DNA from 3 places in the Dyadobacter ginsengisoli DSM 21015 genome. Region 3 is predicted to be linked to each of the others. Evidence: riboswitches for the same ligand, from Rfam matches in the RefSeq annotation. Region 3 holds a riboswitch; each other region holds the start of a gene.
What was found. A riboswitch is a leader RNA that binds a small molecule or an ion and turns the genes downstream of it on or off. The one in region 3 is predicted to bind cobalamin.

Region 1: linked by a shared signal. The riboswitch ahead of metE (5-methyltetrahydropteroyltriglutamate--homocysteine S-methyltransferase) and the one ahead of BP71_RS22610 (hypothetical protein) in region 3 are both predicted to bind cobalamin.
Region 2: linked by a shared signal. The riboswitch ahead of BP71_RS31530 (TonB-dependent receptor plug domain-containing protein) and the one ahead of BP71_RS22610 (hypothetical protein) in region 3 are both predicted to bind cobalamin.

What each region holds. Positions count from the first base shown of each region.
Region 1 covers NZ_JCANTY010000004.1:579,067-587,063, forward strand. The annotation lists gene BP71_RS17480 (hypothetical protein) at 1-86, opposite strand, end outside; gene BP71_RS17485 (acyl-CoA thioesterase) at 196-579, opposite strand; gene metE (5-methyltetrahydropteroyltriglutamate--homocysteine S-methyltransferase) at 653-2,974, opposite strand; gene BP71_RS17495 (hypothetical protein) at 3,008-3,178, shown strand; cobalamin riboswitch at 3,184-3,419, opposite strand; gene BP71_RS17500 (6-phosphogluconolactonase) at 3,589-4,320, opposite strand; gene fumC (class II fumarate hydratase) at 4,476-5,876, shown strand; gene BP71_RS17510 (HEAT-like fold family protein) at 5,951-6,466, shown strand; gene BP71_RS17515 (D-2-hydroxyacid dehydrogenase) at 6,621-7,562, shown strand; gene galK (galactokinase) at 7,578-7,997, shown strand, end outside.
Region 2 covers NZ_JCANTY010000010.1:138,199-146,195, reverse strand. The annotation lists gene prfA (peptide chain release factor 1) at 1-231, shown strand, start outside; gene BP71_RS31540 (thioredoxin family protein) at 235-795, opposite strand; gene BP71_RS31535 (DMT family transporter) at 969-1,910, opposite strand; cobalamin riboswitch at 1,952-2,152, shown strand; gene BP71_RS31530 (TonB-dependent receptor plug domain-containing protein) at 2,244-4,124, shown strand; gene BP71_RS31525 (YncE family protein) at 4,135-5,214, shown strand; gene BP71_RS31520 (thioredoxin family protein) at 5,253-5,876, opposite strand; gene BP71_RS31515 (TlpA family protein disulfide reductase) at 5,889-6,365, opposite strand; gene BP71_RS31510 (tetratricopeptide repeat protein) at 6,490-7,230, opposite strand; gene BP71_RS31505 (DEAD/DEAH box helicase) at 7,299-7,997, opposite strand, start outside.
Region 3 covers NZ_JCANTY010000006.1:195,826-203,822, reverse strand. The annotation lists gene BP71_RS22615 (cobyrinic acid a,c-diamide synthase CobB) at 1-723, opposite strand, end outside; cobalamin riboswitch at 987-1,170, opposite strand; cobalamin riboswitch at 1,246-1,457, shown strand; gene BP71_RS22610 (hypothetical protein) at 1,563-2,192, shown strand; gene BP71_RS22605 (TonB-dependent receptor plug domain-containing protein) at 2,195-4,384, shown strand; gene BP71_RS22600 (SusD/RagB family nutrient-binding outer membrane lipoprotein) at 4,432-5,919, opposite strand; gene BP71_RS22595 (SusC/RagA family TonB-linked outer membrane protein) at 5,933-7,997, opposite strand, start outside.

The DNA of each region.
Region 1 (7,997 bases), on a different contig from region 3:
AGCAATCCCAGGCGAAGCAGAATCTCTGACACGATATAAAGGAAAAGAACAAAGATACCTGAGAAGATAAAAGAGCGTGATTTCATGAAGCAGGATGCCGATACAGATGGAACAGTCCCTTCAATATCACCTTCTGCTCATTTTTTTTGTTTTCTGATGAATAACCGGCTGATAAAATTACCCTTCGGGCACTGCTTATATGATCCTTGTAGGTTTGTGATTTTCGTCAAGCGCCACGAAAGTAAAAATCCCCGTCACCGCCTTCTCCCGGCTCTCTTCATACATCTTCTCTACAAAAATATCTACCCTGACCTTCATACTGGTATTACCAACGGTTTCAACGCGCCCCACGAGCTCAATAATGGTCCCGGCTGGGATTGGATGCGTAAAATCAATGCGGTCGGATGAAACGGTTACGCAGCGTAATCTCGAAAAGCGCGTTGCGGCAATAAATGCTACCTCGTCCATCATCGATAATGCGGTTCCCCCGAAGAGGGTGTCGTAGTGGTTGGTGTTATTGGGAAATACGGTTTTAAAAACGCGGGTTTCCGAAGCGGTAATTTTTTCTGCTACTGTCAAAACCTTAGAAAATAGTGATGAGAACTGGAATAATAATAAGTTGGGTGTGGCCATCTGCGACCACACCCAATTGCTATCCGGCAACTTCCACCGATTCGCGCAGCAAGTTAGCCGCAGAAATCATATTCCGCAAAGCGGCCTCCGTTTCCGGCCATTTCCGGGTTTTAAGCCCGCAGTCGGGATTTACCCACAAATTGCGGGCAGGGATGACCTTTAATGCCTTTTCCAGGAGCAGAACCATTTCCTCCACGGTGGGTACTCTCGGGGAATGGATGTCGTATACGCCCGGTCCTATTTCATTGGGATAGTTGAATGCAGCGAACGCGTCGAGGAGCTCCATTTGCGAACGCGAGGTTTCGATCGTGATCACGTCGGCGTCCAGGGCAGCGATAGAATCGATAATGTCATTAAACTCCGCGTAGCACATGTGCGTGTGGATCTGCGTCTGGTCCGCGACACCTGCCGCGCTCAGGCGGAAGGCGTCCACGGCCCATCGCAGATAGGTATTCCATGCGTGCTTACGCAAGGGAAGTCCCTCACGAATTGCCGGCTCGTCGATCTGGATCACACGGATACCAGCTTTCTCGAGGTCTACTACTTCGTCGCGGATAGCCAATGCGATCTGGAAAGCTGTATCTTTCTTTGGCTGATCATCCCGCACAAACGACCATTGAAGAATAGTGACGGGACCTGTCAGCATTCCTTTCACCAGTTTTTCGGAATTAGCTTGCGCAAACGACGACCATTTCACCGTCATCGCTTCAGGCCGCTCTACGTCACCATATATCACCGGCGGCTTTACGCAACGGCTGCCATAGCTCTGTACCCAACCATTCTGAGTAAAAACAAATCCCGACAAACGCTCTCCGAAGTACTCGACCATGTCGTTGCGTTCAAATTCGCCGTGCACCAGCACATCTATACCCAGCCGTTCCTGCCAGCGCAGAGAGTCTACTATCTCCTCCCGGATGCGTGCCTCGTATTCGTCTATTGACAAGGCGCCTTTTTTCAACTGCGCGCGGAGTTGCCGCACCTCGTCCGTTTGCGGAAATGAGCCGATCGTAGTCGAGGGGAATAGCGGTAATTTTAATTTTTCAAGCTGAATACTCTGGCGTACCGCAAAACCATTCGACCGCTCAAAGTCTTTTTCATGAATAGCTGCAACGCGCTGCTTTACTTGCGGTTTATGGATCAATGCAGAGGTACGGCGACTGTCAATAGCTTGCTGATTAACCACAAATGCCCGATCCAATTGCCATTCCGTTCCGGAAAGCCTCGCCAGAGTTGCCACTTCATTCAATTTTTGTTTCGCAAATGCCATCCAGTTTTTAATCTCGGGTGTCAGCACCTGCTCGTTTTTTTCGAGATCCAGATCGAACGGGCTATGCAACAAAGAGCAGGATGGTGCGATCATCACCCGGCTTTCTCCGAGCACATTCACAGCCTTTCTGATCAGCTCCAGTGATGGCCCGAAATCATTTTTCCAGATATTACGCCCATCCACTACTCCCAGAGACAGTTTTTTGGAAGAACCGATGAACGACGCGTTGTTCAGCATCACATCCAGGCTTTCCAGCCCCCTGGTGATATCGATATGCAATGCATCCACGGGTAAGCTCACAGTCACGTCCGCATTGTCCTCCAATGCCCCGAAATAGGTCGTAACCAATATTTGTAGGGAGGGTAATTCTTCACGGATCTGCTGGTAAGCACGCTCAAATGCAAGCCTATGCTTCTCCGACAGATCGAGTACTAATGCCGGCTCGTCCAGTTGCACCCATTTGGCCCCACGCGCGGCCAATTCTTTTAAAACAGATAGATAAACCGGTAAAAGGTTGTCCAGCAAATCGATTTTCTCAAACCCCTCTTCTTTTTCCTTCCCTAACAACAAATAAGTGACCGGGCCCAGAAAAACCGGCTTTGTGAGAATTCCTTTATGCAATGCATCCTCGAATTCGATAAGTGCTTTGTCGGAGTACCGCCTGAATTTTTGATCTTTCACAAACTCCGGTACCAGGTAATGGTAATTGGTATCAAACCATTTGGTCATTTCCATTGCCTTGATATCCAGGCCGTTCTTCTGGTATCCCCTCGCCATGGCAAAATACAGTTCAAGTTCTTTGTTCGATTTGCCGTCGAGCAGCTGGTGATAACGCCGGGGAATCGCTCCTACCATGAGGGACATATCCAAAACGTGGTCGTAAAGGGAGAAATCGTTCGATGGGATCAGCTCAATACCCGCACGCTGCTGGGTATCCCAGTTCTGGTGACGGATCTGCTGGGCTACCTTTTGCAACGCATCCCGATCGATAGTTCCGGCCCAGAATTGCTCATTGGCCTTTTTGAGTTCACGATGGCTCCCCACACGCGGATAGCCGAGGTTGTGTGACAACATAATTTTTGTGTTTAAAGAGTTTGAAAAAACCCTGTGAAAACACCCACCCATCCCGGCGACATCGCTGCCCCGGTACATCATACGCTCCCGTTCACCGCCCTGGCCGCAGAAAATGTGCAGACATGCCTCCCTGAATATATCCAGGAGCGCGGCTTCGGGGTTAAATATGTGGTAAATCAATACTTGGCCATTCCCCGATCGTGAGAGAATAGTCATTGAGGATGACGGCAAGTCTCCTGGCTTATATCATTTTTACCGCCCTTCTCGCTGTTTCGGCTTTCCTGAAAGCCTGACTGCAATGGGTCACGAGGGTAAAAAACCGCATCCATGTGATGCAGATACTTACAGTAGCACGACTGCCCGTGATTTGCACACGGTTCCTTTTTTCTTTTGCTGTATTTTGGCTGAGGGATCCAAAAGCAAAACCATCATCCCGATTGACGGGTGTTCACAAAGAACAGCTCAAATTTAAAAGGAATGGAGATTGGCCCGGAAATGGGCTATTGAATTAAGTGACGCGAAGAGAAATTAATGTTTTGGCAGGATAAAATATCTGTTTTTGAATCGAAACAGCCCCCTCAAAAGTGATTTTGATATCCCGATTTCGTGACCAGCTATGAAACCGGGGCAGCTGCGTCCCCGTCGAGGATAAATTCCGCATTCAAATGGTTTTGCAATACCGTAGCAGGAAAATCTCTGGAAACGGGGAATGCCATTGCCCGTTGAATGATTGCCGCTTTGGGCCTCCCGGAAGCGAGCAGGATCGCGGCTTTGGCTTCCAGAATATGTTTGATGCCCACCGTCAATCCCTTCGTAAGTTCAGTTGGCTGATGAAAATACTTTTGTCCTACTTCTTTGGTAATGGTTTCCAACTCCGAAATATGGGCATAAGTATCCCAGGAGGTACCCGGTTCATTCAACGCAAGATGTCCGTTCATCCCCACACCCAGCACGATCAGATCGAGACCACCCAGACTGGCCAGAGCCTTATTAACACGATCGCATTCATCCTGCGGGTTCAACGCCCTTCCATTAAAAAATATGATTTGACTGTCGCGAAGGCCAATCGGTTTCAAAAAATCCCTGTCCAGCAGGTCCCGGCAACTCCCGTCGTCGCCTGCTCCCATTCCTATCCACTCGTCGAGTCCGATAAATGTGCATTGTGAAAAATCAACCCGGCCGTTATGGTGTGCCGCCACCAGCGCTTGGAACATCCCTTTGGGCGTACTTCCCGATGGGAAACATACGACCGCGCGAGGCTTGTTGATCAACAAAGCGATTACACGTTCCGCAGCCGCAAAGCTCATCGTAGTATAATCCGGGTAGATACTGATTTTAGGAGTCATAATAAAGGCGGTATTCGGGATCAGGTCTCACCAATCTAAACATTCTTTTCCCGTCCTTAAACATTTGTCCTTAAAAAACACCAAAAACTGCAAGTCCGCCCCTAACTTTACCGCTTAGTACGCATTGTTCAATTACATTATCATTCTACTTAAAAATGGAATACCGTATAGAAAAAGACACCATGGGCGAAGTGCAGGTTCCTGCCCATGTATACTGGGGTGCCCAGACGCAACGCTCGATCCAGAACTTCCCTATCGCCCAGGATATCAACAAGATGCCTAAAGAAATTATCAAGGCATTTGCATACCTGAAAAAAGCCGCAGCCATCACCAACTATGAGGCCGGTACGCTCCCGAAAGAGAAAAGCGACCTGATCGGGCAGGTATGCGACGAAATCCTGGCTGGCCAGCTCGACGACCAATTTCCGCTCGTGGTATGGCAAACCGGCTCGGGAACACAGTCCAACATGAACTGCAATGAAGTAATCGCCTATCGTGGACATGTATTGCAAGGCGGGGACCTGGCCGACAAAGCCAAATTCCTCCACCCGAACGATGACGTTAACAAGTCGCAGTCATCCAACGACACCTATCCGACCGCTATGCACATTGCAGCTTATAAAATCCTGGTGGATATAACGATCCCCGGCATTACGAAGCTGCGCGACACATTGAAGGCCAAAGCGCAAGCGTTCAAGAATGTGGTTAAAATCGGCCGTACACACTTTATGGACGCCACGCCGCTGACTCTGGGACAGGAATTTTCGGGCTATGCTTCCCAGCTGGATCACGGCTTGAAAGCGATCCAAAATACCCTCGCGCACCTTTCGGAGCTCGCATTGGGCGGAACCGCAGTGGGAACAGGCATTAACACACCTCCCGGATACTCTGAAAACGTGGCGAGGCACATCGCCACACTCACGGCGCTGCCATTTATCACAGCCGAAAACAAATTCGAAGCGCTCGCGGCACACGATGCGATCGTAGAAGCCCATGGCGCATTGAAAACCGTAGCTGTAAGTCTGATGAAGATCGGAAACGACATCCGTATGCTCTCATCGGGGCCACGCTCGGGAATCGGCGAAATCCACATTCCGGATAATGAGCCAGGTAGCTCCATCATGCCGGGAAAGGTAAATCCAACCCAATGCGAAGCGATGACCATGGTCGCAGCGCAGGTAATGGGTAACGATGTAGCGATCAGCATAGGAGGCTCCAACGGCCATTTCGAATTAAATGTGTTCAAACCACTGATGGCCTATAACTTCCTGCATTCGGCACGTCTGATCGGCGATGTCTGCGTTTCATTCAATGACAATTGTGCAGTAGGCATCGAACCGCTGCACGACAATATTAAGAAGCATGTGAATAATTCGCTGATGCTTGTAACTGCATTGAATACTAAAATCGGTTATTACAAAGCGGCAGAAATAGCGCAAACTGCACACAAAAACGGCTCTACCCTGAAAGAAACGGCCGTGGCACTCGGTTATCTGACGCCAGACGAGTTTGATGCGTGGGTAAAACCGGAAGATATGGTTGGAGAGATTAATTAATTGACACCCAATCCTTATAACTTGGCAAATGCTCCGCGGTGACGCGGGGCATTTACTTTTAAACATCGGCCGCCATGAACATCAAAAATGAACTGCTGGCAGATCCTTTTCAATCCAAACGTAAAGCGACCGAGGTGGCCAATTACGCCTGCACCTCGCCGGAGGCATTCAGGCAACTGATGCACTGCTTTCTGTCCGACGAGACCCGCCTCGCGCAGCGCGCTGCGTATAGCGTAAGTATTGCGGCCCATTCTCACTCTGAACTGATCGAGCCATATATCGGTGTGCTGATCAGCCAACTTAAGCGCACAGACATCCATGACGCCGTGATCCGGAACAGCGCACGCATTTTACAGGATTCGAATATCCCCGACGAATTCCACGGCGAGTTGATGGATGCCAGCTTTGAATTAATACAAAATCGCCAGGTTCCGATTGCGATCCGCGCATTCTGCCTGACTATTCTTTATAACCTGTCCGGTGTGTATCCCGAGATCAAAAAGGAATTGCGGGTGATCATCGAAGAATTAATAGATTACGAAAAACCTGCATTCCGGTCGAGAGGTAAGAAAATTCTGATGTTGATTTAAGTAACCAGCGCTTCATCAATTCCCTTGGAGGAAAACTTCTTCCTTTACGAAAACAACCGGATGTACCTTCTGGCAAAAGCGGCATTTTCGTGGTCTGGTGAAGGGAAAATCCAGTTAATTCGTCTTACCTTGCTTCTTTAAACAAAACCTATCGATGATCATATACTGCCATTCCTTACTCGATGAAACGCTCAATGCGAAACTGAGCGAAGCCTTATCGCCCCGGCATCAGATCTTTTTCCGCACGGAGACAGCCAGTAATGAAGAGCTAAAATCCTGGTTTGCAAGCGCCAACTATATTCTCGGCAACCCACCGGTGGCATGGTTCGACCAAACTCCCCCGCAATTGCAGTTCTGGCAACTCGACTCCGCCGGATTTGATCAATATTCGACCGTGCCACTACCTGGCCCTATTCGTGCGGCCAACATGGGCGATTGGTTCGCACGCCCTTGCGCGGAGTCCATCGTAGGAGGCATACTGGCATTGTATCGTGGCCTGGATCGCCTCACCCTTCTCAAGCAAAAAACGGAGTGGATCGGAACACCGCTCAGAGCGGAATTAAAAATCCTCTATAAACAGAATGTGATCGTGCTGGGAGCAGGAACCATCGGGCAATCGGTGAATGCAATCCTGAAAGGACTGGGTTGCATTACGCACCTTATGGCACGCACTTCACAGGAGGCTGACCTCCGCAGTATAGAAGACCTTTTCAATGAACTACCGCACGCCGACCTTGTGATCAACACTTTACCGGGCACAGCACATCACTTTGTAAATGCAGAATTCCTTTCAGCGATGAAGGATCAGAGTGTATACGCAAGTGTAGGCCGCGGCAGTACCACGGATGAAGAAGCGTTGATCGCAGCATTACGATCAGGAAAACTGGACGGAGCGGTATTAGATGTTACCGAAATAGAGCCGTTGCCTGCCGATAGTCCGTTGTGGGGAATGGATAATGTGATCCTGACTCAACATACCGGCGGCGGACACAAAAATGAGCACATGGGTAAAGTAGATTTATTTCTCAACAACATTTTTGCAATGGAAAACGGCGGCGCCATCGCCAATGAAGTGAACCTTGTAAAAGGATATTAATAACCGAAACTAAAAATGCTAGCAACAGAAGCTGATATCGCAGAGGGTATCCAGGATAAATATTTTTTAAAATTTGGTACCGGTAGCCGTGAGCAGGTGCGCGTATTCCGTTCACCGGGAAGGATTAACCTCATCGGAGAGCATACCGACTATAATAATGGCTTTGTACTGCCTGCCAGTGTGGATAAGGCGGTTTACTTCGTCATCGCTCCCCGGGAGGATGATCAGGTGATCCTCTACGCAGCCGACCTGAACCAGACGTACTCTTTTACATTAGACGACCTTTCCAAACCTGAAAAGTCGTGGTCGCATTATCAGATTGGTATTGTAGATCAAATCCAGAAAAAAGGATTGCAGATAGGCGGCTTTCAGGCCGCATTCGGAGGTAATGTGCCGGTTGGCGCCGGACTTTCCTCATCGGCGGCACTCGAATGC
Region 2 (7,997 bases), on a different contig from region 3:
AAAAAACACAATGATGCGATCAGTTCTCAACGTAAATCCATGGTAGGAAGCGGAGACCGTTCTGACAAGATCCGGACATATAACTACCCGCAAAGCCGCATTACAGACCATCGCATAGGTTACACGGTTTACAACCTTCCCGCCGTAATGGAAGGCGACATCGCCGAGCTGATCGAGAAACTACGCATCGCGGAAAATGCGGAGAGAATGCAGGAGGGTGAAACTGTATAAATATTATTTCGCCGGGTACAACTCGCCATAGGTCTTGGCCTTATAGCTCTCGAAATCCTGCTTTTTGTGATAATCTTCTCCGAAAAAGGTGATGATCTGATGGAATTCCTTCGCTTTCAGATATCCGGGAAGCGGCTGAATCATGTTGAATTTATCGTCCAGGAAAACAGTGGTAGGATAACTCGGTTGGTTGTTGGTAAGCGCCAATGCGATTTCGTTGATGCCGCGACCTCCCTGGGCCAGGTATTTGAATTTCTTGTCGCCAAGTGTGATCGCCTCTTTCTGTTCTGCGTCCAGCTTTACAGCATAATATTTCTTGTTAATATAGTCGACCACCGCTTTGTCCTTGAAAGTTTCACGGTCCATTACCTTGCACCAGCCGCACCAGTCGGTGTAAACGTCGATCACCACCTTGCGGGGCTCCTTTTGAATTTTGGCAAAGGCTTCCTCGATGGTGAGCCATTGGATCCCTTCTGCGGGTTTACTGGCTTTATCCGCTTTGAAACCTGCCAGGATTATCAGCATCAGCGGAAATATCAAAAGCGATGACAGGAATCGTTTCATGGTATTTTTGATTTCTTTTTGTTTAAACAAACCTCCCACACAAATCGTTACCCGGCATCTCAAATGCTATTCAATAATCAGCAAGCCAGGAAAGCTGTCCCAATTTTACGCATTTTTTGACGAAACAAAACACAGGAGATTGATATCAATGCCTTTGCCTCAAACGTGCGGCTTTAAGCGCTTTTACTTTTGGCAAAAGAAACGAGTATTCCTCCGGCAATGATGAGAAACATCCCCGCGAGCATGGAAACAGAAGGGATCGCTTCACCCATCAGAAATCCGATCAGGACGGAAAACAGGATATTGGAATAACCGATCGCAGCGACACGACCGGCTTTGTCATAGGTAAACGATTGTGTCAGCATCCTTTGCCCAAGCAACGCGGTCAGTCCCAGCGCCAGAAAACCCAGCCATTGAAACACGTTCTCCGGCCATTTGAATGTTCCGATCAGAAAATCCAAGTGCGCTATCGGATAATAGGTGCCCACCAGCATCGAAAGGATGGGCATCACGATCCCGCTCAGCATAAAGGAAAGAATGATCGCGCGTGTGTCATACACGACTCCCAATTGCCTGATCGACAAATAGGATATGGCCGTCAGCAATGCGTTGCCGAGTCCCAGCGCATTATCCCGGAAAGAGCTCGACAGATCGGGGCGAAACACAAAAAGGATGCCGGTAAATCCGACGAAGATCGCCATCCATTCCTTCGAATTCAACGTCTCTCCGATCAGAAGCCAGGAAAACAATGCGAGGAAAATCGGATAGGTATACTGGTAAGTAGAAGCCCGTCCCAGGCCAAGGGTTTGAATAGCGTAAAAAAGCATGTAAAGCGACAATGTGCCGACCACGCCCCGGAAAATAAGCAGTCCCAGCTTCCCGCCTTCCTGGCGCAATGGCCGCCTCCGGATGCTGCTGATCACAAAAACAACGCCGACTATGTTCCTGAAAAAAACGAGTTGTACCGTATGGAAATCCTTACCAAGCCATTTGGAGATAGCCGAAGTAAGCGAGAAGAAAAACGCAGCCCCGAGCATGAGGTAGATGCCTTTATAAGACGAAGTCGCAGGAAAATTTTCAGTAGTAGCCGCCAACGGGATCAGAATTTGCCGCAAAGATAGCGCTTATCACAAACAACCAAAAGTCATTGAAAATGCCTAACTTTGCGCCGCTTGGTGCCATAAACCACTTCTAATCAGCGGTTAGGCTTAATAGGGAATTCCGTGAGAACCGGAAACTGTCCCCGCAACTGTAAGTCAGCAATAAACGGACCGATCTTCATGCCACTGTTTCCGAACGGGAAGGCCCCGGATCCCAATGATGAGCCAGGAGACCTGCCAGAGCGTTTGATCTGATGTTTTCGGAGGAAAAACCAAAGATCACCGCCAATCCATTGCTTTGCTGGGGTGACTGCCGACCGGAAATTTTTTATCTTTTTGATACTTTGGGTGAGCTCAGCCTTACCGGCGCGTCTCTATGCCCAAAGCGACTCCATCGACCTGGATCCGGTTGTTATCAAAGGTTTTGTTCCTCAGAAGTTTATGAGTGGCCTTAAAATCCAAACCATGGATTCCGCATCTCTCGCCCAGTTCCGTTTTCAGAACATCGGTGACGCATTATCAGCCTACACGCCGATTGCATTCAAAAACTACGGACCTGCCCAACTGAGTACCGCCTCCTTTCGCGGCACATCTGCCAATCACACTGCCGTGCTGTGGAACGGACTGAATATTAATGCGCCTACGCTCGGGCAAACCGATTTTTCCACCATTCCGGTTGTTGGTTTTGACCGATTGTCTGTCCAGTACGGCGCCTCCGCCAGCATTATAGGCACCGATGCCGTGGGAGGCAGCATTTTGCTGGACAGCAAGCCGTCCGCCGGACGCTTTGGCATTAGCCTTGGGAGGCAGCAAGAAAGTTTCCGAAATCATCAGAGCCAGGCTAATGTCCGGTACACCCTACCGTTGACAGGCCAATGGACGATTTCGGGCAAGACCGTTGTGTACAGCGGACGCATGAACAATGACTACCCTTACGAAACAAGGAGCAATTACGCGGTACTGCTGACAGAAACTGCTCAAAAAGGTATTGTACAGGACCTGTTTCTGCAATCCCCGAGCGATCAGGAGATTTCGGCACACGTCTGGCTCACCAGCAACAAACTTATACTGACGCCGACTGATGAAGCGGGCCGAGAAATGACGCTCACCGAGGCGTATCGTACCATGTTGCGTTATCGGATCAAGACGTTCACCATCCGCACCGCGTGGGTACGCGATATTATTGACTATGCAAAAGGAGACCTCTCCCGCCCCGACCACTCGGTTACAGACAAGCTGGCTACCCGGGTTGAAAAAGATTTCACATTGAATATGGGTCGCTCACTCCATCCAATATCGCTCAAAACCGGTGCTGAATGGACGCATTTCCGTTCGGAAGTGCCCGGCTATGCCCACACTCCGGTAACTGAAAACCGCACCGATTTTTTTGTTCTGAGCCGCTGGCAGGTCATCGACCGCCTGACCTTTTCTGCTAATTTCCGGCAGGCTTTGGTCACCGGCTACAATCCGCCATTCACGCCTTCACTGGGGGCTGAATACAATTTGATAAGAAACGATCGGCATCGCGTAATCATAAAAGGCTCCCTCGGGCGCAGCTACCGGACTCCCACCCTGAATGAACGTTACTGGAAAGATCTCGGGAACCCGGATATTAAACCCGAAAGCGGCTGGAACAAAGAGCTGGGCGTTGAGCACACTTTCAAACCGGAACCGGGAAATGCCTTACGCATTTCACTGACAGCCTATCACAATCGTATCAAAGACTGGACGTATTGGAATCCTTCGAGGAAATACCGGGTCGAAAACCTGCAACAGGTACTCGCCCGCGGTATCGAGCTGCAACTAGGTTACGTCTGCCGGACGGGGGCAACCAGGTTAGGATGGGACGCCGGCTACGCATTCAATAAGAGCTCTCAGGAAAAGGCTTATGACAATTATTCGCAGGATATAATAGGAAAGCAGCTTGTCTTTGTCCCCCTTCACAGCACCAATATGAATGCATTTGCCCTGTATAAATCGACGAAAATCACCGGTCAGTTCCAGGCTGTTGGCAAACGTTTCACAACTTTCGATAACTCACAATCCTTCGACGGATACGGGTTGATCAACATTCTGGCCGAAACCGCCATCTCCTGGAAGCCTTTCAAGGCGCACATTCAGGGGCAGGTGCGGAATGTCACGAATGCTTTTTATCTGAATGTGCGTAACAACGCGATGCCGGGAAGAAGTTTTGCATTAAGTTTAACCTTTAGTTACGATTCTCAATAAATCAATGAAAATGAAAAAACAGTTAGCCAGTTCATTAGCAGTAGCCCTTTCTACGCTCGCGGTATGGTCGTGTAACCAAAGTGATCCTGCACCGAAGGGTGACTACGTAAGTGGCGTTTTTGTAATGAATGAAGGTAATTTTTCACAAAATAACGGGGCTATTTCATACTTCCCGCGTGAACGGAGCACAGCTGACGCGGATATTTTCGCAGCTGCAAACGGTACTGCATTAAAAGGCGGTGTACAGGATTACGTGGCATCAAATGGAAAAGGAATAATTCTGGTCGACAATTCTGCAACGGGACAAGACAAAGTGGAATTTGTAGACAGTTATACTTTCAAAAGCGAGGGTACCATTGGCGCACCAGATATCGAAAACCCGCGAGAAGTGGTCATTGTCAATAATAAGGCCTATGTATCGTGCTGGGGAACCAACGCAGACTTGAAATATAAGACGGGATATGTTGCAGTCGTCGATCTGGACAGTAAGAAGGTTACGAAAAAAATCAACATTGCTGACGGACCGGAGAACCTCGCCTATCACAATGGAAAGTTATTTGTTGGAACAACGCCATGGGGCCAGGGGACAAAACTCGCCGTCATCAACACTACATCTGACCTGGCTGGCGATCCTATCTCATTTGAAGGAGCCACCAATCCGATAGGTATAGATGTAAACGGCAAACTTTGGGTTCAGGCTGGCGGGAAGGTAGCGCGCATTAATACGGAAAGCTCGACCGTGGAAGCTACGTTAAGCATTGCCACCGGCGGTTTCAAGACGCCGGGTAACTTTGCATTCAGTGCCGACCTTAAATCGATATTCTTTGTGCTCTCGTGGTATGACGATAAAAATCAGGAACATGGCGCCACCTATAAATTCGCCATTACCGACTCTCAAATCGCAATGAACACCCCATTGATTCCGCGCGTTTTCAGCGGATTGTCAGTCGACCCGTCACAAGGGTTATTGTATGCGGGTGTCACCCCTTCGTACGCTCAGGCTGGTTATGCAGTACGCTACCGGGCAGACGGCAGCCTGGTCGACTCGCTAAAAGTAGGTGTTGCCCCAACAGGGTTTTTCTTCCAGTAACGAGAATGCCCCGGGCAACCCCGGGGCATTCCTGCTTGTTAAGCATTCTTCCATTTGATGCCACATCCGATCGCCCTCGCAGAGGGTGTCGTTACAGCTGTCTTACCTTCCAACAGCTCATTCACTGCATTTTCCACGTATTTTTGACTGGCCGCAGCGGGATCACCCTGGTTATTATCGATGGCACCGATGTAAGCGACCTTAAACTTTCCTCCAACTTTTCTAACGACGAACATATGCGGTGTATTGGTTGCGCCAAAGGCCCGCGTTACTGTCTGGCTCTCGTCCGCAAGGTATGGAAATCCGTATTTCTTTGACTTGGCGCGCTGTTGCATCGCAGCGAAAGAATCCCCGGGAGACGCAGTGACATCATTAGGCTGGATAGCGACAACCGGGTAGCCTTTTGCCGCATATTGATCGTTCAGCGCAATGATCCGGTCCTCATATGCCTTCGCTATCGGACAAGTATTGCAGGTGAATGCAATAATGTAGCCTTTCACTTCCTGCCGATCCGCCAGTGATACCATTTTACCATCAACTCCTTTCAGACTGAAATCCTTAACCTCATCACCGATTTTGTAGCCGTTAGTCACAAAAGCAGCTCCCTGAATGCAAAACGCCAGTAGCAGCGCAAAAAACGATGCGGATTGTCTCTTTTTCATAAGGATCAGAGTTTATAATTGATTGATAATAGTTTGCAGCTCTCCCTCTTTCACGGGTTTTCCGATAAATTTCCTAACCTCTCTTTTCGCGTTCAAAATCAACGTCATGGGCAATGCGCCAGACCATTCGGGTACCAGCTTATCGACCCAGCTATTCAGGTCCGGCTCATCGAGTAATACGACCTTTGACTTTATTTTCCGCTGCTTCACGAATGGCTTGACTTTTGTCTCCAGTGTTTTGATATCATCCATACTTACAAGCAGCACCCGCAGCTTTTGTTGGGTTTTATTCAATCCTTCAAAATAGGGTAGCTCCTTGACACAAGGCCCGCACCACGTTGCCCAGAAGTTGATCACATTCAAGGTGTCATCCTGCGTGGTTAATATCCGGTGCAAGTCGCCGAATTTGATCACTTTCACTGACTGCGCATGAACCAATCTGCAAAAGCAAGAAAGTATGATCGTTAAATACCAGACGTACCGTTTCATGTGCCCAGATTTCCAAAAAAATTATACCAGCGAGAAAGACAAGCCGATGATTATGAACAATATAAATAAAACAAAAAAGTCTCCTTTTGGGAGACTTTCATATGCCTGGCACCGTGCCACGTTATTACTTGAAAAATCCTTGCGGATCGGGCATTTTGGCCTTTAACAGTTCCACAAAATCCAGGTTCAATTGGTTGAAATCCAACGTACGCCCTTTATGCAAATGCTCCCATGACTTGTCGAGCTCATTGAGATTATAATGCAGCAAAGCGAGGTTGTACTGCCCCAATGCATAGGAAGAATCGATCGAAACCGCATGTTTCAGCAATGCACTTGCTTCATCCAGTTCTTCTTTACGGCTGGTGATCGCATATAATTTAAGTTCAACCGTCGACAAATCCACGAGCAACGGGACATTGTCGCCTTGCAGGCTCACGCCTTTGGTCAACATCCTTTTGGCATCCACCCAGTTTTCACGCTGGTAAGAAACTACACCCAACCCCCAGTAGGCTTCTACATTCTTATCGTTCAATAACTGGGCGAGGTTGAAACGGTAGCAGGCTGTGTCAAGCGAACCTTCCTGCAAATACTCCCAGGCACGGGTAGCAAAAAAACTGCTGGCCTCGGCTCGGGTGGAAAACGATTTATCGCATTCACTCAGGAACTTAATCTCTTCATCGATCTGCTCCGAGGTTTTGCTCACTTCTCCGAATAGTGGGAGAATGCGTCTTTCCTTTAATTCAAGGGGCTTTTTGGGAGCAACGTTTGTATCTGTACTTGGACCCGCGCTTGCCAGATGCGTGTTTTGGGCAAAGCCCATTACAGGTATCAAAAAGGCAAGCCAAATTACAACAGACTCTTTCATAATTGACTTTAATAGAAGACAGGTTTTCTATTGTCCAAGTTAAACGGTTTTCTTCGATTTGTATTGCATTATCTGCGTTTACTTCTTCCTCCTGCTCCACGATGCCCCTTACCGGTATTCCCTGATATCTTCCTGGCCGTCGGTATGTATCTTTTCTTTTCATGAAAGGCCCCTTTGAAGGTCGGATCCTCTTTCCGGCGCTGGTTGTCGATTTCACGAAGCATATCCTGTTGCTCCTGAAAAGGAGTTTCTGCGATGTCTACTTCGTCCGGAAATTCTGCTCGGGGAATCTCAGTCCTGATCATCGCTTCAATTTTCCTGATATGGTATTCGTCGGCGATCGTCATGAATGTGATTGCATTGCCCAGATGGTTGGCACGACCCGTGCGGCCGATCCGGTGTACGTAATCCTCGTAGATCAGCGGCACATCGAAGTTAATCACATGGCTCACCTCTGTAATGTCGATACCGCGTGCCACTACGTCGGTTGCTACCATCACCCGGATCTGCCCTTCGCGAAATGCCTCCATGGCATTGATTCTGGTATTCTGTCCCTTATTGGCATGAATAACCCGCAGCTCCTCTTCCCGAACGACCCGGTTTAGCAGGTTCTGGTGTACAAGCCCGGCCACCTCGCGGCTGCGCGTAAACACGAGCACACGTGTAAGTACCTCGCGAGCTTTTAGTAAATGAGTAAGTAAATTGATTTTTGTGCGAAAGTTCGGCACTTCGTACAACGACTGGGATACCATCTCCGCAGCTGTCGC
Region 3 (7,997 bases):
TCGCGGATCCGCTTTCGGGACAATAGGTTTTGCAATTGTCCGCTGGTTACTATTTCGGGTGATTTCGAGCAGCCGGTCCACGTCAACGGTTTTGGGAATAATTTTGGCCAGTCTCTGAACAATGGCCTCATAATCGGTATCAGCAGAAATATGCAACCCCAGATGCCGCGAAGGGATCACCAGGTTCTGATCCTTAGGCAAATAACCCAGTGCCTCAACACCGGCATCTTCGCAGGCCTCTTTCAAAAAACGGTAATGGGACTCGGTATTGACAAAATTGAAAATGACACCGGCAATGCGTACCCGTGGATCAAACCGGCTGAAACCATAAATCAACGGTGCCGCGGAATAGGCCATCGACTGCGCCGAAATAACCATTATTACCGGAATATCCAGCAAAGCCGCGATCTCTGCGCTGCTTCCCTTCATCCTGTCGGCCCCGTCGAACAACCCCATTACCCCTTCGGTAACCGCTACATCCGATGCGCCAGCATACTTTTCGAACAGCGCCTCTGCATGCGATCCGGGAGCCATAAAAGTGTCCAGATTAATCCCTGGCGTCCCGGCAGCGGTGGTATGATGGATTGTGTCGATGTAATCCGGCCCGCATTTGAATGGCTGCACCTTGTACCCCCGATTTTTCAATGCGCGCAATAACCCCAGCGTAACGGTGGTCTTACCCGAGTTGCTGGAAGGAGCAGAAATGAGGAATGCTGACTGCATTGAGGAGGGCGGTTTTGTTGTTAGCTATTTATTTCAAGGCAATGACTCCTTTTTTAGATACAAGCTTTCTTCATCATCCTATCCCAGCAATCGCAAACCATCCGGGATCCCGGCCCTCAGAAAGTCAGGATCTGAAAAGCCACACATCAGGCGATATCAGTAAGTAAGCAAAGAAAGAAAGGTATGAACGGAAGCACCGAAACCGGCAGGCGGGAGCAAATCCCGGCCATATCCAAACCTGACCCTGCTTCAAACCGCGAAAGCATTGTCAACATGAAAAAGCAGGTGCTCTGGCTTTGGGTTTTAATTCTGAATGTTTGACTGAATAATTTTTGCCCAATCATTCGTCATTCAAAATTGTCCCTTTACAGTTGCGCGACAGCTCGTGATTTTCACACGATTCCCCTGGAATGCATTGAAATGCATTACCTTTTCTGTTGTAGAAGTATGTTAAAGAACTTGTTGGACCGCAAAGTTAGGCTTAATCATCCGGTTTTCTGGTTTTACTCGGTCAAAAAAAGCTAGCTTTGCACATTCATAGGTTCACGCTCTGCGCGTGATTAAAAGGGAATCCGGTGCAAATCCGGAGCAGTACCCGCTGCTGTAAGTTCAAAACATCGCTCTTGCATGATGTCACTGGGATAGACTTTTTGAATGACTTCAATCATTCGAAAGCCCGGGAAGGCGCAAGAGCTTGGACGAGCCAGAAGACCTGCCGTTGAACAATCCGGTTTTGCTTTCGGGAAGAAAGGCAAGAGGACAACAACGCAGGTACATGTAACCTGAGTCGCCTTCTGCATTCTCCCATAAGTTGTTTTTTAATTTATGCGGAAATCCAAATGATTCATTATCTGCTCATTGACTCGCTGCTGCTCGGCGTACAACATTCTTTCGAACCCGACCATATGGCGGCGGTATCGGTACTGGCCACCGATGAAAATAAAAGTCCGGCACAACGCTGGAAACTGATATGGCGCTCGTCGCACTGGGCGTTGGGTCATTCTCTCACATTGATCCTGTTTGCCGTCCTGGTGCTACTTCTCAGGTCGACGCTTTCGTTGCAGGTTGCCGGTAAAGTGGAATTGCTGGTGGGGCCGCTGATGATCTGGCTGGGCATGCTGGCTATCCGAAGGAATTTCAAAAAGAATACATACTCCCCTATTGCCGATGATCCTAAGGTCAGCCGCTCGTTCTGGGTAGGCATGGTTCATGGGCTTGCGGGCACGGGCGGAGCGTGCGCCGTTGCATTGACGCTCGCTGCCAGCGACGCCGTCACGGCCGTCTGGATCATCATTCTCCAGAGCGTCGGCATCATCCTTTCCATGTCGGCTTACGGCTATTTCTTTGCCTTCTCGATCGGCCGTTTTGCCGGCAAGCGCGACCGTTTCCTGACCATCGTCAACTACCTCGTCGGCTCATTCTCGATCCTCATTGGCGCAGTGACTTTATACGAATCATTTCAATCTTAACAATGCATATTACTTTGTACCATTCTTTCCGCAGGCCTTTCGCCGGGTTGATGTTATTCGTTCTCGCTAACCTGCCAGCGTCCGCGCAGGAAAACGTCCCCGACTCCTCCGATCACAAACAGCTGGACGCCGTGGTCGTGACCGCGACGCGATTTGAGACAAAAAAAGAACAGATCGCACAAAAGCTCACGCTGATCTCCGGGGACGATATCCGGATGACTCCGTCCGCCGACCTGACCGATATCGTCCGAAAAACCGCCGCTGTGGATGTAATTCAATATCCGAACCTTTCATCCGGCATTGGAATCCGCGGCTTCCGGCCCCAGTTTTCGGGTCTGAACCAAAGGACATTACTATTAATCGACGGACGCCCGGCCGGTGCTACGAACCTATCGCAGATCAATCTCAATGGTATCGAGCGGATTGAAGTTCTGAAAGGGCCTGCTTCTTCCCTGTATGGTTCACAGGCTATGGGCGGGGTGATCAACGTAATCACGCAACGTTCAAAAGGTGAGCCAGCCGGTAATGTGTTCGTTGAATATGGTAGTTTCAAAACCATTCAGGCAGGGCTTCATACGGGCGGGAATATTACTTCAAAACTCGATTACGATCTCTCATTCAGCTACCTGGAAAGATCCAAAGATTACCGGATCGGGAAAAACAATTGGCTGAGGGACGCCTTCGGGTACAAACATGCACAAAAAAACTACATCGGCCGGCCCGTGGTTGAGACCGACGAGACCACCGGTGACGGCGACCGGCGACCGTTCACCAAGCTGCATTATTTCTCTGGTGCATTGCGCCTCGGATACCAGATCAATGAGCATTGGCGGGTGGATGTCCGTGGGGAGCAATTTCAGGCGAAGGACGTAGAATCGCCGGGTGAGCTATCGTCAGGAAGTGCCGAGGCCAGTACCAAGGACTTGGACCGGCAGGCCCTGGATGTTTCATTAAGTGGCCTGATTGGCCGGCATAATCCGAGTGTGAAAGTTTTCACTTCTGAAGAGAGTACCAAAAATTACACACAAAATGTGTCTGGCAAGGCTGTTGTCCCCTTCCGGTCGGCGCAGGGGCGCAACGCATGGAAGGGTATTCAGGTGAAGGATGTCTGGAAATTAGGCCGTCATTCTGTGATATTGGGTTATGATTATCTCAATGCTTCTACCAAAAGCCGTCGCTGGACCAACGACACCACGGAGCGCGCCCCTACTCAACCGGAATATGCGCTGATTTCCAATGCCTTCTTCGGCCAAGCCCTGCTAAATTTCGGAAAACTGACCGTACAGCCAGGGATCCGACTCGATCACATTACTTTTGATGTTCGGGAAACCGCCCTGCTCCCTACTTATAAAGCAGGGAAGAAGACCAGTCCATTCACAAGTCCAAGTCTGGGCATTACGTACGAACTCGTGCCTTCGTTTCGGATGAAGACCAATGTCGGCAGGGCGTTCGTGACCACGGATGCGTACAGCGTGGCAGGATATAATGAGATCCGCGACTCGAAAGGCCGCATTGCGATCACTGCGGGCAATCCTGATCTGAAAAACGAAAGCAGTTTCAGTTGGGATCTTGGGTTGGATTTCAATAAACCCAAAGCAGGTTTCGCAGCCAATGCCACATTCTACCATACGCAGGTAGACGACCGCATCGCGAAAATCATACATGTCGTGAACGAGCCACTGCCCAATGGTGATGTGATTACATCCAGGGCCACTTTTGTGAATGCGGCCGACGCGGAAATCACAGGTCTGGAAACCGAATTATCCTATGATTTTGGGGCCAGAAGCGACTATCACTATTCGCTCAGAGCATTCTGGAACGGTAATTCAATAATCAAAGCCAGGGAGCTGATTGTTGGCACCGACGCCTCCGAAGTGGAGCGCGACATTCAGAATGTTGCACGAAATACTTTCAATTACGGCATTGCGTATGATAACCTGAAATGGCTTCAAATCAGATTATCCGGAAGATCGATCGGAACACGAAAAGACATCGACTACACCGATCCGATCAATCCCGAAATAGAATATCCGAAATATATGGTGCTGGATTTCACCGCGCAGTTCAAAATCGTCGGCGACCACGCCATCGCGCTGAAACTAAGCAATATCACCGATGAGAACTATTACGAAAAACGGGGATACAATCTGCCCGGAAGGGCATTGTCCGTTCGGTATGTGAAGCGATTTTAACAAAGTAAAACGGGCGCATCGTAAACATGCGTTGCGCCCGCCTTTCATCAAAATTTATCCCACCAATTCTTAGCAGCCTTGCTATTCCTGCCTCCAATTCTTTCCAACGCCATCCGGTAATGCGTGCCGTTGAGCGACGCTTCTACAAGCGGGTAACTCATGCGGGCCGATATATCCGTTACATCAGGGTCGAGTGAGCCGTCGGCGGGTAATGCAAAAATGGCTTTGCCGGTATTGGGGTCCCTGAAATCCAACCGGAGACGTTCCAGCCAGCCTTGCATGCCCTGCGTATACATCGCAATCCATTTCTGGGAGCCGATGCAATCCTTCCATTTGGCGGCATTATACGGCACCTTTTTGAGATAAGCCGTGATGTTTTCGTCGCGGATGCCCGCAAAGCGCATGGATGCGGTGACGCCTTCCTGGTAATATTGGGCCGCAGTTCCGGTCAAGCCGACTTTCAAACCCCTCGCGATAATTTCAGCCAGCATAAACTTCACCTCCGCCAGGTCCAGCCAGATCGTCGGTGCCGTAGCGCCGACCGCGTAACCTGCCGGCAGGCTCACCAGGGTGGGATCTCCATTGGAACTCGCATCGCTGTTCTCGAGACCGTACGTCTCACCCACATAATTGTTGCTATTCAGCAGCGGCTCTGCAAAAACAGGCAGCCTCGGATCGTCATACAGTTTAAGATAATCGATAAAGGGCTTCGACATCGAAAAATCAGCCCGTACTTTAAAGGCCTGGTTCATTGGATTGTTGTTCGGCGGAGACGGCAGCCAGCGGAACAGCGCACTTTGATCCTGGCTACTTATAATGCCCCCGTTCGCCGGATCCAGGGCCTTCTTAATGGCTTCAGTAGCTTCGGCAGGTTTCACATCGATCATCCGCAAAGCAATCCGCAACCGCAACGAATTGGCAAACCGCTTCCACGCATTCACTTCACCTCCGTATATCACATCGCCGGTGGCATAGCTCGGCTGCGCCGGATCGAGCAGTTTCACCTGTTCGTCCAGTGTGACGAGCAATCCTGCATATACTTCCTCGCCACTGTTGTAAGCCGGCGTGACGTCATCGGCATTCAGGGCTTCGGTATAGGGGATGGGGCCGCCATAAATATCGGTCAGGAAATGGTAGGTATAAGCCTTCATGATCTCGGAAATGACAATGCGGTTCTTGTATCCCGGCCATTTTGATTCCTGCTCCACCTTCTGGGATTCCTGCAATTCATTGAGGACGTCCGCATAAAAGGTGTTCCACATGATCTGGTTTATGTTCTCCCGGATTTGGTACCGGCTCTCGTCGGAATAATAGGTCGACGACCAGTACTGTGCATAATACATCCCGAAACGGCCATTGTTCCATTCGTCGGTGATATTGGTCGAGAAATTATATTGCGCATTGGTGAGCAGCTGGGAAGAAGTTGCATGCTCGGCACTGTTCGGGTCTTTGTTCATTTCCTCAAAACCATCGGTGCAAGCTAGCATCGACGAGAGGACGAATGCAGATGAGATATTTCTGATGCTTTTTTTCATAGCTGTTTTCAAGTTAAAATCCGAAAGAAACGTTTACTCCCATCGAACGGACCGAGGGTAACGCTCCCCCTTCCAGCCCCTGCCAGTTGGTGATGGAATTGGTGATATTAGTAGGATCGACGTGTTTGGAGTTCGACTTCATCAACCACAGGTTCCGCCCCACTACCGACAACCTGACCTTGCTGAACGGCGTCTTGGAAACGATCCCTGCGGGTAAATTGTAGCCCAGGCTCACTTCGCGCAGGTAAATGAAGCTCGCATCGATCACATCGATTGAGTTGATGTTATAGCCGCCATTCCCATTGCTGCTGTAATGCTGGCGGGCGGTAATCACAACGTCATTCGGAGTACCGTCCCACTTGACACCCTCTGCAATCATACCGTCTTCCCGGATACTACCGGCGGCGGTTTCTTCCAGGATACCTGTTTCTCTCCCGAACATCTGAGTGGTCGAAAAGAAACTGCCCCCCTTCTGAAAATCGATCAGTGCCGAAAAATTGAAGCCTTTGTAACGGAATGCATTAACCAACCCGCCCGTGAATGACGGCAGTACGGATCCCAGCACCACCTGATCGTCCGAGCGCAGGTAGATTCCGTCCTCATTCACTACTTTCTGCCCCTTGTCGTTGTACACAAAATCATAGCCGACAATAGAGCCGAACGATTCGCCCTCCCGGGCTTCCAGCTGCACAGCGAAAGACGCATTGGTCAGCAGCATGGTTTTCTGGTCGGGCATGAGGCGCACGATTTTGTTGGTGTTTTTGGCCCAGTTAAGGGTTACGTCCCATTTAAAATTTTCCATCGAAACCGGCGTGGCGTTTAGACTGATTTCGACACCTTTGTTTTCAACCAACCCGGCATTGATATACTTATAGGTAGCCCCTGTGGCAGCCGAGCGGCTGAGCGGAATGATTTGGTTTTTAGTGCGACGGTTGTAATAGGACAAATTCACGCCTAACCGGTTATTCAGGACTTTAAATTCAGTTCCAAACTCATATTCAGAGGTGATTTCAGGTTTCAAATCCGGATTTGGCAAAGTATTTGGCACCGACACTCTCGAATCGGAGCCGAATGGCTGATAAAGCTGGTACGCCAGCACCGTATTATAAGGATCGGTGTCGTTTCCAACCTGTGCGATCGCCGCACGCAGTTTCAGGAAATTCAGCCAGTTGGCCTCCATCAGGTTGGAAGCGATCCAGGAAAGCGATCCGGACGGGTAGAAATAGGAGTTGTGCTTCACCGGAAGCGTCGACGACCAGTCATTACGTGCGCCCAGATCCAGAAAAAGCATATCCTTGTAACCCAAAGAGGAACTCGCGAACACCGAATTGATCCGTTTTCTGGTCTTGAAATCCGTAATGTCGGGGCGCCCCATGGATGCTTCCAAACTAAAAACATCCGAACTCAGTCCGTCCACAGTCTTGGATATTAATGTGGATCCGGTGCGTGTCATGCGATTGACCCCGAGGTTCGCATTGAGCGAAAAGTCCTTGGTAAACACCTTATTGTAGGAAAGTAAGCCCTGAAAATTATTTTCCAGATGCCCGTACTTGCTCAGCCAGTACTGTGACGTGTACTGCGACCCGATCGCCACACGCTCCTCCTGGGTTTCGAAATACGTATCCGTCATGTATTTGATTTCGGCGGTCAGTCCTTCGGCCAGTTTATAATTGGCAGCCAGGTTTCCGAACACCCGCGTCCGGCCGTCGGACTGGTAATTTTTATGCCTTATCCAATACGGGTTGTCGGAATATCTTGGTGCGGAATTAAACCATGACGTCCGGTTCCAGCTCAGCTGCGTCCCGTCCGGCAGTTCGTACTCCTTCATTTTGTTGAAATCGACTTGTCGTTGGCCCCATTGGGTGAATTGCACCATCACGTTCGAGCCGTCGTCCGCGTATCCCGTACCTGGCCTGCCTTTCGCCGAATGGGTCACAAAGTTGACGGCTCCCGAAATCGTCAGGTTTTTGAGTGCTTCGTAACTGCCGTTCATGCTCGCATTGTGCCTGATCAGTTTGGAATTGGGAAGAATGTATTTCTGGTTCAGATTCGAATACGAAATTCGGTAAGAACCTTTG